2 regions of the Allobosea sp. LjRoot9 genome follow, and region 1 is predicted to be linked to the other one. Evidence: predicted binding sites of a transcription regulator. Region 1 holds the regulator's gene; the other holds the start of a gene.
The links. Region 1 encodes PhoB, which activates phosphate uptake and scavenging genes when phosphate is short. Its sites were predicted from a motif close to TGTCATNNANCTGTCAT; they were not measured.
Positions count from the first base shown of each region.

Region 1 (3,767 bases):
TACCAGTTCGCCTCGGCCCCTTACGAGAACTGGCAGCAGCTCGCCTGGGCCGGTTCGCTGATCATCACCGTCTCGATCCTGCTGCTCTCGCTGATCGCGCGCCGTATCGTGCGCGGCAGCAAGTGAACGGCCATCCTGAACCCTCGTCGCGTTCGATCTGAAGGAAGAAGTCGATGCTTTCGACGCTGGAACTGAGCCCGCAAACGCTCGATGCCGAAGCCCCGGTCAGGATCGCGGTCAAGAACCTCGATTTCTACTACGGCGAGCACAAGGCGCTGAAGAACGTCAATCTCGATTTCCGTGACCGTCACGTCACGGCGCTGATCGGCCCCTCGGGCTGCGGCAAGTCGACCCTGCTGCGCATCTTCAACCGCATCTATTCGCTCTATCCCGAGCAGCGCGCCACCGGCGAGGTCATCCTCGACGGCCGCAACGTCATCTCCAATGATGTCGATGTGAACGAGCTGCGCTCGCGCATCGGCATGGTCTTCCAGAAGCCGACGCCCTTCCCGATGTCGATCTACGACAATGTCGCCTTCGGCATCCGGCTCTATGAGAAGCCGCCGAAGTCGGAGCTCGACGACCGCGTCGAGGGCGCGCTGCGCCGCTCCGCCCTCTGGGACGAGGTCAAGGACAAGCTCAAGATGTCCGGCATGGGCCTCTCGGGCGGCCAGCAGCAGCGCCTGTGCATCGCGCGCACCATCGCGCAGAAGCCGGAGGTGATCCTGTTCGACGAGCCGACCTCGGCGCTCGATCCGATCTCGACCGGCAAGATCGAGGATCTGCTGGAGCAGCTCAAGACCGATTTCACCATCGTCATCGTCACCCACAACATGCAGCAGGCGGCGCGCATCTCGCAGTACACCGCCTTCATGTATCTCGGCGAGGTGATCGAGTTCGCGCCGACCAACACCATCTTCATGAACCCGCACAAGAAGCAGACCCAGGACTACGTCACCGGCCGCTTCGGCTGACTATCGAACCCTGTTTTCGCTTCCAGAGGATCCGCCGCGATGACCGAACATATCGTCCGCTCCTACGACGCCGAACTCGAGGCGCTGCGCCGCAGCCTCGCCGAGATGGGCGGCATGTCCGAGCGCATGCTCGGCGATTCCACCGTGGCGCTGGTGCGCCGCGACACCACGCTCGCCCAGAAGGTGATCAGCGCCGACCAGCGCCTCGACAACCTCCAGCGCGATGTCGAGGAGCGCGCGGTCCTGACCATCGCCCGGCGCCAGCCGCTGGCGAACGACCTGCGTGAACTGATCTCGGCGATCCGCATCGCCGCCGACATCGAGCGCGTCGGCGATCTCGCCAAGAACATCGCCAAGCGCGCGGTCGCGATCTCCGGCCAGTTCCAGCCGCCGCATCGCGCCGTGGTCGGGCTCGAGCATATGAGCCGGCTCGTCCAGGCCCAGCTCAAGGACGTGCTCGACGCCTATGCCGCGAGCAACGAGCAGAAGGCCATGGAGGTCTGGCGCCGCGACGACGAGATCGACGCGCTCTACACCTCGCTCTTCCGCGAATTGCTGACCTATATGATGGAAGACCCGCGCAACATCACCTTCTGCACGCATCTCCTGTTCTGCGCCAAGAATGTCGAGCGCATCGGCGATCACACCACCAACATCGCCGAGACGATCCACTATCTCGTCACCGGCGAGTCGCTCGATCTCAACCGCCCGAAGCTCGACACCACCGACATCAATGTCGAGGCGGTGACGGGGAGCTGATGGAATGAACGCACCGGCAGCTTTCCCGTCATGGTCGGGCTTGTCCCGACCATCCACGTCTTCGCTGGTCGAGACCTGTGTTCAAGACGTGGATGCTCGCCACCAGGGCGAGCATGACGGTGTGTGTCGGCTGAATGCCAGGAACGGAACTGAGACATGCCCGCACGCATCCTGATCGTCGAGGACGAGGAGCCGCTCACCCTGCTCCTGCGCTACAACCTCGAAGCCGAGGGCTTCGAGGTCGACAGCGTCGCACGCGGCGACGATGCCGAGCTGCATCTGCGCGACCACACGCCCGACCTCGTCCTGCTCGACTGGATGCTGCCGGGCTTGTCGGGCATCGAGCTCTGCCGCCGCCTGCGCACGCGCCGGGACACCGAGCGCGTGCCGATCATCATGCTCACCGCCCGCGGCGAGGAGACCGAGCGCGTGCGCGGCCTCGCCACCGGCGCCGACGACTATGTGGTCAAGCCGTTCTCGCTGCCTGAACTGATCGCGCGCATCCAGGCGCTCTTGCGCAGGGCCAAGCCTGGCCATGTCGCGGGGCTGCTAGCGGCCGGCGATCTCGAACTCGACCGCACGACGCGCCGCGTCCGCCGCTCCGGCGCGGAATTGCATCTCGGCCCGACCGAATTCCGCCTGCTCGAATTCCTGATGCAGGCGCCGGGCCGGGTCTATTCCCGCGCACAGCTCCTCGACGCCGTCTGGGGTCGCGACGTCTATATCGACGAGCGCACGGTCGACGTTCATGTCGGCCGCCTGCGCAAGGCGATCACGCCCGGTGATGCCAAGGACCCGCTGCGTACGGTGCGCGGCGCGGGCTACGCCTTCGACGAGACGTTTGCGCGCGGCTAAGAGCGCGCGTCATTCCGGGGCAGGCCGAAGGCCTGAGCCCGGAACCCAGAACCGTTGTTGCTCATTGCCGAAGCTCTGATGTCCGAGCGCCTCTTGGAACCCTCATCGGTTCTGGGTTCCGGGCTCTTCGCGGAGTTTATCCTTGGGCCGACCAAAGGTCGGACCCGAGGGCGAAGCCCCGGAATGACGGAGCTTAGGGATTGCCACGGCGGCGAATGCGGACCGCTTTGCCATTGCAGCGGGGATCTGCGACTCCGTCGATTGTTGCAGGTAGGGTTCCTCTCTAATCTTGGCCGCTCATACGCCCGCCAGGATTCGAGACCGTGCTCGACAGCCCCGTTTTTCCCGCCATCAAGGCTTTCGAAGCCGACCTCATCGCCATCCGGCGCGACATTCATGCCCATCCCGAGATCGCCTTCGAGGAGGTCAGGACGGCGGCCCTGGTGGCGCGGACGCTGCGCGGCTGGGGCATCGAGACTCATGAGGGGGTGGCCGGGACCGGGGTGGTCGGCACGCTGAAGGGCGAGCGCGGCGGACAGCGCGCCATCGCGCTTCGCTCCGAACTGGACGCGCTGCGCATCGAGGAGAAGAGCGAGATCCCGCATCGCTCGACCATTCCCGGCAAGATGCACGCCTGCGGGCATGACGGACATATCGCCATGTTGCTCGGTGCCGCGCGCTATCTGGCGGAGCACCGGGATTTCGGCGGCACGGTCCATTTCATCTTCCAGCCGGCGGAGGAAGGGTTGGGCGGTGCCCGCGTCATGCTCGAGCAGGGGCTGTTCGAGCGCTTTCCGGTCGATGCCGTCTACGGCATGCACAACCAGCCGGGCCGCCGCGCCGGGGAGTTCGGCATCAGGCAAGGGCCGATGCTCGCCGCCAGCGACACCTGGGTCGTGACCTTCCGCGGCACTGGCGGCCATGGTGGCTCCGGCGCCCATACCGCGACCGACCCGACGATCGCGCTGGCCAATTTCATCCTCGGCGTCCAGGCGATCGTCGCCCGCAATGTTCCCGCCGTCGAACCGGCGGTGCTGAGCGTCGGCCACATCAATGCCGGCGCTTTCTCCTCGCCCAATGTCATTCCCGCTGAGGTCGTCGTCACCGGCACGGCGCGCTGCTTCTCAGCCGCGGTGCGCGACATTCTGGAGCAGCGCCTGGGCGTGCTCGCCGAGGGCG
Region 1 covers NZ_CAXUPC020000002.1:700,401-704,167, reverse strand. Annotated here, with positions in the region: gene pstA (phosphate ABC transporter permease PstA) at 1-126, shown strand, start outside; gene pstB (phosphate ABC transporter ATP-binding protein PstB) at 174-974, shown strand; gene phoU (phosphate signaling complex protein PhoU) at 1,014-1,733, shown strand; gene phoB (phosphate regulon transcriptional regulator PhoB) at 1,890-2,588, shown strand; gene ACSQ3P_RS11950 (M20 aminoacylase family protein) at 2,912-3,767, shown strand, end outside.

Region 2 (3,767 bases), on a different contig from region 1:
GCGGTGCCATGATAGTTCACCGGCCAGAAGAAATCGTGACGCTCCTTGCGGGTCACGATTGGCGAAAGCATCTTGGCCGAGAGGTTGTAGACGAGGTCGTCCTTGGCGAGCGGGATGGCGTTCACGCTCTCGGCGCTGGTCACATCGATCTGCTGGAACGGCACCTTGGCGTAGTGCGCATGGCCGCTCTTGACGATGTCGGCGACCAGCACCTCCTCGCCCATGGCCGCGAGATCCGCCGCCAGATGCGAGCCGACGAAACCGTCTCCGCCGATGATGATATGTTTCATGGGTTCAGGTCTTCCGGCCTAAAGCATTTTCGAGCGAAGCTGATACCGGTTCGCGTAGAGAAAATTCGTTAAAACAATGGCTTAGAGAAATTGAGCGATCCAGCTGGATCGAAAATCGCTCTAAGGTCAGCGCGGCAGGCGCGGCAGGCGCGGCGGGGTGCGGACCGGCACCGGGACCGGCCGGAGCACGGGTTTCGGCTCCAGCAGCATGCCGAGACGAAGGAAGAGGCGTACGATCAGATCCATGTCGGTCCCTCAGCTCTGTGCGATGAAGATGGTGCCCAGCATGATCAGTCCGATGCCGGCGATGCGGACAGGGCTCAGATCCTCCTGGAAGAAGAAATGGGCGTAAACCGCGACCACGACGTAAGCGAGGCTCAGGAACGGATAGGCGTAGCTGATCTGAACCTTCGACAGCACGACGAGATGCGAGGCCATGCTGACCACGAAGGTGCATAGGCCGAAGAAGACGAAAGGGTTGAAGACGACGCGCAGGACCGTGGCGATCAGCCCGTCATGGCCGGGGTCGAGCTGGCCCAGGCCGGTCATGCCACGCTTGAGCATGAGCTGGGCGGCGGCGTTGGTCAGCACCGTGAACAGGATCAGGGGAATATAAGAGTTCATCGGGCGATCAGGTTTTCCGCGTGGTCGGTGGACCTCTGGATGATACGGAAATTACTTCAAATACCTTACGTTGCGGTCCTTACTTCCGCGTAACGTTAAGATGATCCTGCCGGAATCTCATAAAGTCGGAACGACTTCACTTCGTGCCGCAGCCGGTACTCGGGCGAGTGCAGGCTCTTGGCCCGCGGCTTGCTACCCAGGCCTCGGTTCGTCGATCCGTTCGACGCCGCTCGCCGCATGACCAAGACCGCCTGAAGCTGGCTCGATCGACATTTCAACGATGACATCTCCAAGGAGAATCCAGACCATGAAGCGCGAAGAACTCACCGAGAAGATCCTCGACATCAAGCGCGAGAAGGGCTGGAGCTGGAAATACATTACCGGGGAAATCGGCGGCATGTCGGAGGTGCTGATCGTCGGCGCGCTCCTAGGCCAGATGAAGCTGGTCAAGCCCTTGGCGGAGAGGGCTGCGACCCTGTTCGGCCTCACCGAGAACGAGAAGCGGATGCTCAACGAGGTGCCCTATCGCGGCACCGGCACGCCGATGCCACCGACCGACCCGCTGATCTATCGCTTCTACGAGATGGTGATGGTCAACGGCCCGGCCTGGAAGGCGCTGATCGAAGAGGAGTTCGGCGACGGCATCATGTCGGCGATCGACTTCAACATCGAGTTCGAGCGTGAGCCGAACCCGAAAGGCGACCGCGTCAAGATCGCGATGTCGGGCAAGTTCCTGCCGTATAAATATTACGGCAACGAGCAGGGCATTCCCGATTACGGTTTCAAGGAAGCGTAGCCTGCCGGTCCATGGCGTCGGGCAGCCGCAAAGAGTGTTGCTCGGGTCGCAAGCTGTGCGTCGCGATTTCTTCGACTGGTGCGCGACGTCGCTATAGCCGGTTCGACAGTGTCGTGGCTGGTTAGGCGCAGCAGGGGATGGCGTTTGGGAGTGTGCGAATATTGTTATAGTATAACATATCTAACATCATGAAAGCGCATGTAGTAATCGTATTGTCACATGCACTTCCTAACGGTCGCCGGCAGATATCGAACGGGTTCGAGCGGAGACGGGCATGCGCGCGCAAAAATGGCTGATGACGATCCTGGCGACAGGGCTTGCCGGGGCCACTCCCGCGCTGTCTCAGACGATCTATCCGATCAACCGGGCTGAGATCCTCGAGGGCTCGCGCTTCGATTTCAAGGTCGAGTTCCCGAACGCGCCGACCTCGGCCGATGTGAAGGTCACGATCAACGGCAAGCCCGCCGCCGATATCTTCGGCAAGCCGACGAGCTTCGTCCAGAACGAGGAAGGCCAGAAGCATTCGGCGCTGTGGCTGCGTGGCGCGACGCTGCCGGCCGGCAACTACGTCGTCGAGGCGACGCAAGGGGCGAACAAGGCGACGGTGAAATGGGAGGTCTTCGCGACGGCCCAGCCGCGCCGGGCCAAGAACGTCATCCTGTTCATCGGCGACGGCATGTCGGTGGCGCATCGCACCGCCGCGCGGATCATGTCCAAGGGCTGGGAAGAGGGCCGCTTCAATGGCGAGCTCGCCATCGACGACATGCCGAACATGGCGCTGATCTCGACCTCGGGCAGCGATTCCATCGTCACCGACAGCGCCAACAGCGCCCATGCCTACACCACCGGCCACAAGTCCTGCGTCAACGCGCTCGGCGTCTACTGCGCCAAGAACGCGCTGACGCTGGACCATCCCAAGGTCGAGACCATCTCGGAAGTGATCAAGCGCCGCAACAAGATGACGATTGGCGTCGTCACCAATGCCGAGATCGAGGATGCGACGCCCGCCGCCATGGTCGCCCATACCCGCCGACGCTCGGATTACAACGACATCGTCAAGATGTTCTACGATGTGAAGCCCGACGTGATCATGGGCGGCGGATCGCCGAACTTCCTGCCCAAGACGACGCCGGGCTCCAAGCGCACCGACGATCTCGACTTCATCGCCCAGTTCAAGGCGGCCGGCTACACGATCGCCACGACCAAGACCGAGATGAATGCGGCAGCCGCTGCCGGCACCAAGAAGCTGCTCGGCCTCTACAACACCAGCAATGTCGACGGCGCCTTCGATCTGCGCCTCGCCAAGAAGGGCAGCACCGCCAAGTTCCCCGACCAGCCCGACGTCGCCGAGCAGACCAAGGCCGCGATCGACATGCTGAAGGGCAATGAGGACGGCTTCTTCCTGATGGTCGAGTCCGGCCGCATCGACAAGTACAGCCACTCGCTGGATTGGGAGCGGGCCGTGTTCGACACGATCATGCTCGATAATGCCGTCAAGATCGCCAAGGATTTTGCCGGTGAGCGCAACGACACGCTGATCATCGTCGTGCCGGATCATACCCATGCGGTCTCGCTCGTCGGCACCTATGACGACGAGCGTCCGGGACAGCTCCTGCGCGACAAGCTTGGCACCTATGCCGACTCCAAGGCGCCGAATTACGGTCCGCTCGACGCCGATGGCTATCCGACCAACGTCAACACCTCGCGCCGTCTCGCTGTGGTCTTCGGCACCTATCCCGACACCTGCGATACCGGTCGCCCCTTCATGGATGGCGAGCGCGTTCCGGCGGTGAAGAGCGCCGACGGCAAGACCAATGTCGCCAACGAAGCCGATTGCACCGGACCGCTGGCGACGCGCAAAGCCGGCAACCTGCCCTTCGACGCGAATTCGGGCGTGCATTCGGGCGATGACGGCATCTTGACCGCGATGGGCCCGGGCGCCGAGAAATTCCGCGGCCACAAGCCCAACACCTATGTCTTCCGCGTGATGGCGGAGGCGCTGGCGCTGGGCGGCGAGTGAACCTGTCCTGATCCGAGGCGAATGGTCCGTGCAGCAA
Region 2 covers NZ_CAXUPC020000004.1:440,149-443,915, forward strand. Annotated here, with positions in the region: gene ACSQ3P_RS19365 (NAD-dependent epimerase/dehydratase family protein) at 1-290, opposite strand, end outside; partial or broken gene ACSQ3P_RS19370 (EamA family transporter) at 549-914, opposite strand; gene cynS (cyanase) at 1,222-1,710, shown strand; gene ACSQ3P_RS19380 (alkaline phosphatase) at 1,985-3,730, shown strand; gene ACSQ3P_RS19385 (hypothetical protein) at 3,759-3,767, shown strand, end outside.
Region 2: a site for PhoB is predicted at 1,913-1,929, ahead of ACSQ3P_RS19380 (alkaline phosphatase). Genes of this name have one in related genera too.